DNA from 2 places in the Duganella kummerowiae genome. Region 1 is predicted to be linked to the other one. Evidence: predicted binding sites of a transcription regulator. Region 1 holds the regulator's gene; the other holds the start of a gene.
What was found. The regulator sigma-54, encoded in region 1, starts transcription at its own class of promoters, with help from an activator protein. The targets are predictions, from matches to a motif close to TGGCANGNAANCTGCTTT.
Positions count from the first base shown of each region.

Region 2: the regulator sigma-54 is predicted to act here: its motif matches at 2,563-2,580, upstream of adh (aldehyde dehydrogenase).

Region 1 covers NZ_JBKFEH010000008.1:288,597-294,470, reverse strand. Annotated here, with positions in the region: gene ACLB1G_RS09120 (monovalent cation:proton antiporter family protein) at 1-329, opposite strand, end outside; gene ACLB1G_RS09115 (KpsF/GutQ family sugar-phosphate isomerase) at 458-1,456, shown strand; gene lptC (LPS export ABC transporter periplasmic protein LptC) at 1,527-2,120, shown strand; gene lptA (lipopolysaccharide transport periplasmic protein LptA) at 2,139-2,732, shown strand; gene lptB (LPS export ABC transporter ATP-binding protein) at 2,732-3,487, shown strand; gene ACLB1G_RS09095 (RNA polymerase factor sigma-54) at 3,492-4,973, shown strand; gene hpf (ribosome hibernation-promoting factor, HPF/YfiA family) at 5,050-5,406, shown strand; gene ACLB1G_RS09085 (alginate lyase family protein) at 5,495-5,874, shown strand, end outside.
Region 2 covers NZ_JBKFEH010000033.1:6,873-12,746, reverse strand. Annotated here, with positions in the region: gene ACLB1G_RS27765 (sigma-54-dependent Fis family transcriptional regulator) at 1-986, shown strand, start outside; gene adh (aldehyde dehydrogenase) at 1,004-2,524, opposite strand; gene ACLB1G_RS27755 (TonB-dependent receptor family protein) at 2,710-4,833, shown strand; gene ACLB1G_RS27750 (hypothetical protein) at 4,846-5,874, opposite strand, start outside.

The DNA of each region.
Region 1 (5,874 bases):
TGGCTGGCCACCAGCAGCCCGAACAGTACGGTGGCGATGATGGTCAGCCCGACCTGGGCCATGCCCAGCCCGAACACGATGCTGCGCATGGACTTGAGCTTGGGCAGGGAGAATTCCAGCCCGATCGAGAACATCAGGAAAACAACACCGAATTCGGCCAGGGCGTGGGTGGTCTCGCTGTTTTCCGCCAGTCCCAGCGCATGCGGCCCGATTAATATGCCCACGGCCAGGTAGCCCAGCATGGGAGGCAAATGCAACATCCGGAACGCCACCACGCCCAATACAGCCGAGCCCAGCAATAAGAGGGTCAATTCCAGCGATGTGTACATTATTCCAACATAAGGGCTAGGTGTTTTCCGAGGTTTACGGGCGTGTAGCGACTTTGTTACGACTGGCAAGTTTTTTGCTTGGCCAATTCGGCTATACTTTCGGCATGAGTGTAACCCATCAAAAAACAATGCTGAAAGCTTTTGACGCAAATACGGCCGCGCACGCCCTCAAGCTGGCGCGCGAGACCCTGCGGATCGAGGCCCAGGCCATCAGCGCCCTGGAGGCGCGCCTGGAGCGCGACGACAGCGTGGTGCGCGCCATCGAGCTGCTGCTCAACTGCAAAGGCCGCGTGGTGGTGTCCGGCATCGGCAAGTCCGGCCACATCGCACGCAAGATCGCCGCCACCCTGGCCTCGACCGGCACCCCGGCCCTGTTCGTGCATCCTGCCGAGGCGGCCCATGGCGACCTGGGCATGGTAACGGCCGACGACACCTTCATCGCGATCTCGTATTCCGGCGAAAGCTCGGAGCTGATGGCCATCCTGCCGGTGGTCAAGCGCATGGGCAGCCCTTTGATTTCCATCACGGGCAAGCCCGGCTCCAGCCTGGCGCGCCTGGCCGATGTGCACCTGGACGTGGCGGTGGACAAGGAAGCCTGCCCCATGAATTTGGCGCCGACCACCTCCACCACCGTCACGCTGGCGCTGGGGGATGCCCTGGCCGTGGCCCTGCTGGACCTGCGCGGCTTCAAGGAAGAAGACTTCGCCCGCTCGCACCCGGGCGGCGCCCTGGGCCGGCGCCTGCTGACCCATGTGCGCGACGTAATGCGCAGCGGCGACGCCGTGCCGCGCGTGGCCGCCGATGTCAAGCTGACCGACGCCCTGCTGGAAATCACCCAGAAGGGCATGGGCATGACCGCCATCGTGGACGGCGAAGGCCGCCCGCTGGGCGTGTTCACCGACGGCGACCTGCGCCGCATGATCGAGAAGGTGCAGGACTTTACCCAGGTGGTGATACGCGACGTGATGCACCCCAACCCGCGCAGCATCAGCCCGGACAAGCTGGCGGTGGACGCCGTGGCCGTGATGGAGCAGTACCGCATCAACCAGATGCTGGTGACGGACGCCGACGGCAAGCTGGTGGGCGCCCTGCACATCCACGACCTGACCCGCGCCAAGGTGATCTGATGACGGCAACCTTCACCCCCATCGAACCCGTGGCCCATATCCTGGCCCGTTTCCAGGCCTGAGGATGGTGATGCGCAAACGTACCGCCCACCGCTGGCGCCTGACCCTGATCATGACGGTGGGCGTATTTGTCGCTGTCGGCACCACCTGGCTGGTGCAGGTGGTCAACCAGGCCGGCCAGGAAGCATGGGTCGACCAGCACCGCAGCGAGCCGGACTACATCGTCGAGCGCTTTAGTTTCGTGCGGGCCGGCAAGAACGGCCAGCCGGCCTACATCATTTCGGGCGACAAGCTGACCCACCGGCCCATCGACGATTCCTCGGTGATCGACAAGCCCATCGTGCACAGCCTGGCCACCGACCAGCCTCCCATGAACATGCGGGCCGACACCGCCCGCGTAGACGAGGGCAACACCCGCGTCCAGCTGAACGGCAGCGTGGACGTGGTGCGGCCCGCCACGGCGGCGGCCCAGCCGCTGCGCCTGACCACGCCGGCACTGACCGTGTTCCCGGACGAGGAAAGAATGGAAACCGACCAGCCGGTGCACCTGGAAATGGGCAAGTCGACCGCCCAGGGCAGCGGCATGAAAGCCAACAACGCGACGCGCCAGATCACCCTGTACGGGCGCGGCCAGATCGACGTGCCGCCGCGCGGCGCGCGCTGAGCACCAGGAGAACCCAACATGACACGACATACGATGCAATTACTGCTGGCCGCCGCCGCCCTGCTGCTGGGCGGCGCCGCCGGCGTGGCGCAGGCCGAGAAGGCCGATTCCAACAAGCCCACCGAGATCAAGTTCGACCAGCTGGAAGTGGACGACGTCAAGCAGATCAAGACCTTCACCGGCAACGTGATCCTGACCCGCGGCACCCTGCTGATGAAGTCGCCCAAGGCGGTGGTGACCGAGGACCCTGAGGGCTACCAGTACGTCACCCTGACCAATTCGCCCGGCACCATGGCCACCTTCCGCCAGAAGCGCGACGGCGCCGGCGACCAGTGGGTCGAAGGCCAGGCCGAGCGCATCGAATACGATGGCAAGACCGAGCTGGTCAAACTGTTTTCCAAGGCCCAGATCAAGCGCCTGGAAGGCAGCAAGCCGGCCGACCAGGTCGATGGCGAATTCATTTCCTACGACAGCCGCAAGGAATTCTTCGCGGTCAAGAACACCTCCACCGGCGAGAGCAAGGTGGGCGGCGGACGCGGCTCCATGGTGATACAGCCATCCAGCAAGAACCCGGCCAACGCCGCGCCGCAACCAGCGCCACAGGGGAAATAATGGACATGGCCAGCTGCGGCAGCACCCTGATCGTACGCGGACTGCAAAAGACCTATGGCAAGCGCCAGGTGGTGCATGACGTGTCGCTGCAGGTCGAGTGCGGCGAAGTGGTGGGCCTGCTGGGCCCCAACGGCGCCGGCAAGACCACCTCGTTCTACATGATCGTCGGCCTGGTGCCGTCCGATGCGGGCAGCATCGATATCAGCGGGACCGACATCTCGCGCCTGCCCATCCACCGCCGCGCGGCGCTGGGACTGTCCTACCTGCCGCAGGAGGCGTCCGTGTTCCGCAAACTGACGGTGGAAGAAAACATCCGCGCCGTGCTCGAAATCCAGCGAGTCAACGGCAAGCCTTTATCCAAGGCGGAAATTGATGAACGGCTCAATACCCTGCTAGCCGATTTGCAAATCGAGAAGCTGCGTGACAACGCCGCGCTGTCCCTGTCGGGCGGCGAGCGGCGCCGCGTGGAGATCGCGCGGGCCCTGGCCACCAACCCGCGCTTCGTGCTGCTCGATGAACCTTTCGCCGGGGTCGACCCGATTGCCGTGATTGAGATCCAGCGCATCGTGCGCTTCCTCAAGGAGCGCGGCATCGGCGTCCTCATTACCGATCACAATGTGCGCGAGACGCTGGGCATTTGCGACCGCGCATACATCATCAACCAGGGCACGGTACTGGCATCAGGCCGGCCAGACGACATCATCGCCAATGAGTCGGTGCGTCGCGTGTATCTGGGTGAACATTTCCGTATGTAGATCCATGAAACAGTCTTTGCAACTGCGTACCTCGCAACATCTCGCGCTGACGCCGCAGCTGCAGCAGTCCATACGCCTGCTGCAATTGTCGACGCTGGAATTGCACCAGGAACTGGAACAGCTGCTGACCGAAAATCCCTTGCTGGAAAGGCTGGACGACCCGCTGGACCACTCCGTGCGCCTGCTGTCCGATGGCGCCATCAGCCAGCCGGCCGGCGCCGCCGAGGCCGGCGCCGATCCCGTGCACACGCCCGACAATGCTGCGCCGGCCGGCGAAGGCGAGGCCTATGACGGCCCGGCCGCCGACACCGACAGCACCACCCCCGAGGCCGACATGGACTGGGGCGACGCCGGCCGTAGCAAGAACAACGACGACGAGGATTCCCGCCCGCAACTGGAAGCGGGCCACTGCACCCTGCGCGAGCACCTGATGGAGCAGATGCGGGTGACGGTGCTGGAAATGCGCGACCGCGCGCTGGTGGAAATCATCATCGATGCGCTGGACGAGAACGGCTACCTGGAAGAGCCGCTGGAGGACATCCACGCGCGCCTGCCGGAAGAATTGGAGATCGAGCTCGATGAGCTGCGCACGGCCCTCACGCTGCTGCAAAGCTTCGACCCGGTGGGCGTGGGCGCCCGTAACGCGTCCGAGTGCCTGGCGCTGCAGATACGCCGCATGCCCGGCGTGCCCCTGGTGACGCGGCGCATGGCGCTGACCATCGTCGAACAGCATCTGGCCTGGTTTGCCCAGCGCGATTTCAACAAGCTGAAAAAAGCCCTCAACTGCGACGAGGAAGACTTGCGCGAGGCGCAGGCCGTGATCCGCCAGTGTAATCCGCATCCGGGCGCCGCCTTCGCGTCCGACGTGTCCGACTACGTGGTGCCGGACGTGATCGTCAAGAAGGGCCGCAACGGCTGGCAGGTCAGCCTGAACAACGACGTCATGCCGCGCTTGCGCGTGAACGCCATGTACGCCAACCTGCTCAAGCAGGGCAAGGGCGAGGGCGCCATGGGTGCTCAGCTGCAGGAAGCCAAGTGGCTGATCAAGAACATGCGCCAGCGCTTCGACACCATCCTGCGCGTGGCGCAGGCGATAGTGGAACGGCAAAAGAATTTTTTCTCGCACGGCGCCGTCGCCATGAGACCCCTTGTGCTTCGCGAAATTGCTGATACACTGGGTTTACACGAGAGTACTATTTCTCGGGTAACAACTCAGAAATACATGCTGACCCCGCATGGCATGTTTGAGTTGAAATATTTCTTCGGCAGCCACGTCGCCACCGAAGCGGGGGGCGAAGCCTCATCGACGGCGATACGGGCGCTCATCGTGCAACTGACAGGAGCAGAAGACCCTAAAAATCCTTTATCCGACAGTAAGATTGCGGACATGCTGGGAGAACAGGGCATGGTGATCGCGCGACGTACTGTTGCCAAGTATCGCGAAGCCTTGAAAATCCCTCCAGTCAGCCTCCGCAAGTCTTTGTAGTGCATTGGCCACTGCGCGCCCGGCGGCAATGGGCGCCCGCACTGGCCGTAAGGCGACATCATCTTTAGGAGTGTGTATGAATCTCACCATCAGTGGTCATCATCTCGAAGTGACTTCGGCTATCCGTGAATACGTGCAGAACAAGCTGGAGCGCGTCACCCGCCACTTTGATCAAGTGATCGATATCGCCGTGATCCTCACGGTCGATAACCTTAAAGAGAAAGAGAAACGTCAAAAGGCTGAAATCAACCTGCGTATGTCCGGCAAGACCGTGTACGTGGAAAGCCTGTCGCAAGACCTGTACGCCGCCATCGATACGCTGATCGACAAGCTCGACCGGCAAGTCATGAAATACAAGGACAAAGTCCAGCAGCATGGCCACGACGCCATCAAACACCTGCCCGACAGCTACGAACCCACCGCCGCCGTCTAGACCCCACGCCGGCTCCACAACGAAGGGCGCGCTTGGCGCCCTTTTTTGCCTGTGTTAAGGTAAACGTTTTCCTTCTGCGAGTGGCTGCATGAAACTTGATAAATTATTTATATCGTTGCTGCTCAGCGCCGCCGTGTCCGTCTCCGCCGCCGCACCTGCCTGCAAGCCGGCGCCGCCGGCCGTGATCGACATCGACGCCAACGGCTACTACACCGACAGCCATCACTCCGTGATCGACCCGGTACTGCGCGCCCGCAACATCGCCAACACCAAACCCATCGAGGATTTCCTCGGCGAAGTGTCGAGCGCGGCCAGCCGCTACCAGGCCGACCCGCAGGGCCAGGCCGCCGACGGCGCCTGCGCGCTGGCATGGCTGTCGGCCTGGGCCGGGCAGGGCGCCATGCTGGGCAAGCTGAGCACGGAGCAGTCCTGGTACCAGCGCAAATGGACCCTGTCCGGCCTCTCGCT
Region 2 (5,874 bases), on a different contig from region 1:
ATGGCCGCGTCGAGATACGGCTGGCGCATCCAGTATTCCAGCAAGCGCAAGTGCAGGCGCCGGTTGCGCGCCGCATCAAAGCCGCATCCGGCCTGGATAAACTGCGCACCGGCGACCCTCAGCTGGCGCAGATGCTGGACAAGGTGGCGCGCGTGCTGGACCACGACATCCCCATCATGATCATGGGCGAGACCGGCACCGGCAAGGAGCTGCTGGCCCAGGCCATCCACCAGGACTCCGCGCGCGCGGCGCGGCCCTTTGTAGCGGTGAACTGCGCGGCCATACCGGAGACACTGATCGAGTCCGAACTGTTCGGCTATGAAGATGGCGCCTTCACCGGCGCTCGCCGCAAAGGGGCATCGGGGCGCATCCTGCAGGCCAATGGCGGCACCCTGTTCCTGGACGAGATAGGCGATATGCCATTAAGCCTGCAGGCACGCCTGCTGCGCGTGCTGCAGGAGCGCAGCGTGACGCCGCTGGGCGGCGCCAGGGCCATTCCGGTTGACGTGCAACTGGTGTGCGCCACCAACCAGCCGCTGCGCGAACGCATCGCCCAGGGCCTGTTCCGCGAAGACCTGTACTACCGCCTCAACGGCCTGGTGGCCAAGCTGCCGCCGCTGCGCGAACGCAGCGACATCGACCAATTGGTGCACAGCCTCCTCGGGGGCCGCCACAACATCTCGCCGCAGCTGCTGCGCCAGTTCCGCCAGCACCGCTGGCCCGGCAACCTGCGCCAGCTCAGCAACCTGTTGCGTACGGCGCAGGTGATGGCCGGCGAAGAGCGCGAAATCTGCCTGCGCCACATGCCGGACGACTTCCTGGACGACCTGGCCCCAGCACAGCCGCAGCCCGCCAGCGCCAACATGGAGCAGATCGCGCAATCGGCCATCCAGCAGGCGCTGGACGCGCACGGCGGCAATGTCTCCGCCGCCGCCCGCGCGCTGGGGGTGTCGCGCAATACGGTGTACCGCCGCCTGCGCAATTAGAGGGCCTACCAGCGGGCTTAGAAGAAGCCGAGCGGGTTGGGGTTGTAGCTGACCAGCAGGTTCTTGGTCTGCTGGTAGTGGTCCAGCATCATCTTGTGGTTCTCGCGCCCGATGCCGGACTGCTTGTAGCCGCCAAAGGCCGCATGGGCCGGATACAGGTGGTAGCAATTGGTCCACACGCGCCCGGCCTGGATGGCACGCCCCACGCGGAAGGCACGCGCACCGTCGCGCGTCCACAAGCCGGCACCCAAGCCATACAGGCTGTCGTTGGCGATGCGCAGCGCCTCCTCTTCATCCTTAAAGGTGGTCACCGACACCACCGGACCAAAGATCTCCTCCTGGAAGATGCGCATACTGTTGTCGCCCTTGAAGACCGTGGGACGGATGTAATAGCCCTCGCCCAGTTCGCCCTGCTGCTGCAGGCGTCCACCACCGGCCAGCAGCTGCGCGCCCTCGTTCTTGCCGATGTCGATATAGGACAGGATTTTCTCCAGCTGTTCCCGCGAGGCCTGCGCGCCCAGCATGGTGCCGGCGTCCAGCGGGTTGCCCTGCTTGATGGCGGCCACCCGCGCCAGCGCACGCTCGATGAACTTCTCGTAGATCGATTCCTGGACCAGCACGCGCGAGGGGCAGGTGCAGACCTCGCCCTGGTTCAGCGCGAACATGGCGAAGCCTTCCAGGCACTTGTCGAAATAGGCGTCGTCCGCGTTCATCACATCCTCGAAGAAGATGTTGGGCGATTTGCCGCCCAGTTCCAGCGTCACCGGAATCAGGTTCTGCGCGGCGTATTGCATGATCAAACGGCCGGTGCCGGTCTCGCCGGTGAACGCGATCTTGGCGATGCGGGTGCTGGACGCCAGCGGCTTGCCCGCCTCCAGGCCATAGCCGTTGACCACGTTGACCACGCCCGGTGGCAGCAGGTCCGCCACCAGTTCCATCAGCACCATGATGGAGGCAGGCGTCTGCTCGGCCGGTTTGAGCACCACGCAGTTGCCGGCCGCCAGCGCCGGCGCCAGCTTCCACACCGCCATCAGGATGGGGAAGTTCCAGGGGATGATCTGGCCCACCACGCCCAGCGGTTCGTGGAAGTGGTAGGCATAGGTGTCGGCGTCGATCTGGGCGATGGAGCCTTCCTGGGTGCGGATGCAGGAGGCGAAGTAGCGGAAATGGTCGATCGCCAGCGGAATGTCGGCCGCCGTGGTTTCGCGTATCGGCTTGCCATTGTCGATGGTTTCGGCGGTGGCCAGCAAGGCCAGGTTCTGCTCCATGCGGTCGGCGATGCGGTTCAGGATGCCGGCGCGCTCGGCCGGCGAGGTCTTGCCCCAGGCGTCCTTGGCGGCGTGGGCGGCATCCAGCGCCAGCTCCACATCCTCGGCGCTGGAGCGCGCCACTTCACAGAATACCTGGCCGGTGATGGGAGTGACGTTGCCGAAGTATTCGCCCTTGACCGGCGCGACGTACTTGCCGCCGATGTAGTTGTCATAGCGCTGCTTGAAGGGATTGGCGACGCCCAGTTTGCTGATATCCGCGAGATTCATGTCATCCTCTTTCTACTGTGGTTATGGGTATGACTGGTTTTGCAAACGGCGTGCCAGCCCGCGCCAAGGGCGAGAAGCGTGCGCCCAGCTGTCCCAGCGGCGGAACAGTGTTCAGTTTTGACACAGGTGTGTGCACACACGGCGGCGATGCCGGGTATATTGCAGTCTGCCCGTATGGAGACTTCATGAAGCAATACCGATACCGCCTGAACGCCGCCGCCGCCCTGTGCGTGTCCGGCGCCGCCCTGGCCGCGCCAGACGATGCAGCGCCGGCGCAACCGGCCAATGTGGTGGTGGTCAGCGCCACCCGCGTCGGCCACCCCAGCGACGACATGCCTGCCGCGATAGACGTTATCGACGCCGAACGCATGGACGCGGCTCTGCCGCGCGTCAACGCCTCCGAAGCGCTGGCCGCCGTACCTGGACTGGTGGCGCAGAACCGGCAGAACTATGCGCAGGACCTGCAGATCTCCTCGCGCGGCTTCGGCGCCCGCTCCGCATTCGGCGTGCGCGGCGTGCGCCTGATTGCGGACGGCATCCCGGCCTCGATGCCGGACGGCCAGGGCCAGGCCGCTACTTTCAACCTTGACATGGCCGAGCGCATCGAGGTGCTGCGCGGGCCGTTCTCCGCCATCTACGGTAATCATGCTGGCGGTGTAATCCAGCTGTTCACCCGCGAACCGCAGGCGCCGGCCTCGGTTGAATTCAAACTGAGCGCGGGCAGGTACGGCAGCCGCAAGGCCGACCTCAACGCCGGCGGCAAGCAGGGCGGCGTCGGCTACCTGCTGGACGCCTCCCGCTTCGAGACCGACGGCTACCGCGCCCACAGCGCCGCCACCCGCGACCAGGCCTACGCCAAGCTGACCCTGTCGCCGCTGGAGGGCGCCAGCCTGACCATCGTCGCCAACGGGCTGCGCCAGGACGACACCCAGGACCCGCTGGGCGTGACCTGGGCCACCTACCAGCGCGACCCGCGCGCCGGCGAGACCGACGCCAGCGACACCCAGACGCCCAAGCGCACCCTGGCCGACCGCTACAACACGCGCAAGAGCATAGACCACCAGCAGATTGGCGCTGCATGGGAGCAGCGCCTGGGCGACGGCCGCCTGCGCCTCTCGACCTATGGCGGCAACCGCCAGGTGATACAGTACCAGGCGTTTTCCAAGGCTTTCCAGGCCCCCGTGACGCATTCCGGCGGCGTGGTCGATTTCGACCGCGACTTTTATGGCCTGGACCTGAACTGGCTGCACGTGAACCAGCTGGCGGGCGGACGCCTCAGCACCACTGTGGGCGCGGAATACGGCCGCTCCAGCGACGACCGGCGCGGCTACGAGAATTTCATCGGCACGACGTTCGGCGTACAGGGCGTGCTGCGGCGCGACGAGAACGATACCGTGTCCAACCTCGACCCCTACCTGCAAATGGAATGGGAATCGGGGCCCTGGATGCTGAGCGGCGGCCTGCGCCATAGCCGGGTGCGATTCGCCGTGGGCGACCGCTACCTCGCCAACGGCAATGACAGCGGCGGGCTGGAATACCGCCACACGACACCGGTGATCGGTGTGCTGTACAAGGTGGCGCCAGCGCTGAACCTCTACGCCAGCGCGGCGCGCGCATTCGAGACGCCCACGCTGAACGAACTGTTTTACTCCGGCAGCGGCGCCGGCTTCAACTTCCAGCTGCGCCCCGCCCTGAGCACCCAGCTGGAAGCGGGCGTGAAGGCGCGGCTGGACGCCCATACCCGCATCAACGCCGCCCTGTTCCAGACCCGCACCAGCGATGAACTGGTGGTGGACAGTTCCAGCGGCGGCCGCACCAGCTACCGCAACGCCGGCAAGACCCTGCGCCAGGGCGGGGAATTGTCGCTGGAATCGGCCTTCAGTCATGATTTGAGCACACGCGTGGCGCTGACAGGCCTGCGCGCCGTGTACGACAGCGCCTTCGGCAGCGTACTGGAAGGCAGCCGCCTGCCCGGGGTACCGAATGCCAACCTGTATGCCGAGCTGGCGTGGAAGGACAAAGAGCAGCGCTTCGGCGCCGCGCTGGAAGCCACCGCCAGCAGCAAGCTCTACGCGGAGGACAGCAACAGCGACCAGCCGGCGCCCGGCTATGGCGTGCTGCATGCACGGGTCAACGCCAGCCAGCAGTGGCATGGGTGGCAGTTCCAGCAGTACGCCCGCCTCAACAACCTGCTGGACAAGCAGTATGTGGGTTCAGTCATCGTGGGCGACACCAACAAGCGCTATTACGAGGCGGCGCCGGGACGCAACTGGATAGTCGGCGTCTCGGCGCGCTACCAGTTCCAGTAGCTGGTTTCCTGGCTAGCGCAGGGCGACGGTCTGGCGCTTCCAGGCCGGATCCTGCCAGCGGTAGAACGCACTCAGGGAACTGGGCTGGTCGGCGCTCTTGAGCACCGCCAGGGTGGCCATGTCGACCAGCTCGAAGCTGCGCTTGTAGCGTCCGTCGATGCGGGCCTCGCGCGCCACCAGCAGGTTGGCGCCGCCCGGCACCCAGCCAGCGAATTCCGCATAGCCCAGATCCGGATCGGCGGCTGCGGGAGGCAGCACGTCGGCCACCCAGCCCTGATCCGTGCGGTGGAACAGCCACATCTCGCGCCAGCCATCCATGGGCTGGACCGCCAGCGTCAGCGCCATGCCCTGCGGATGGGCCCGGGCCGACGCCGGCCACACCACGCCATAGCTGCAGCGTTTGGCCAGCGGGTGCTGGCGGTCCTGCTTCGCATCCAGCAGCAGCACGCAGGTTTCGCCGGGCTGTCCCGGCAGCGTGGCCACGCTCAGCGCGGCGGGCGCGGGCGTGGGCGCGGCAACAGCCCTGGCGCCGGCAGCGTCGGCATTGGCCACAGCTGGTGCGGCCGGCAGTGCGGATTCGGCAGCCCAGCGTATCGCGCCCACCCGCACGCCGGCTTCGGCGTAGGCGGAGGCATCGTCCTCGGTCAGTTCGGCCGGCTCCACCGCGCCCAGCTCCGCCAGCGCGCGCTGCGCCTGGGCCAGCGCCGGCTCTCCCTTACGCGCCTGGGCGTAGGCCAGCGACGACCATACCGCCGCACGCCGCACGTGGATGCGGTTGCGCACATGGACCGGCAGGTCGGCCAGCGGCGCCATCTCCAGCACCTGGGCGCGCCACTCGTCCAGGGCCAGGCGGGCGCCGGGACGCAGGTCGGGGTCCACGCACTCCTGGCGCGTGAGGCCCAGGGCGGCGTTGGCGCGCTGCTGGGCATCGGACTGGAGCGCCAGCACACGGCGGTAGGCCTCGCCGTCGTAGCACAGCTGAATGCGGCCGTCGCGCTCGAAGCTGCGGATCGCCACGCCGTAGTTGGCCACCACCTCCAG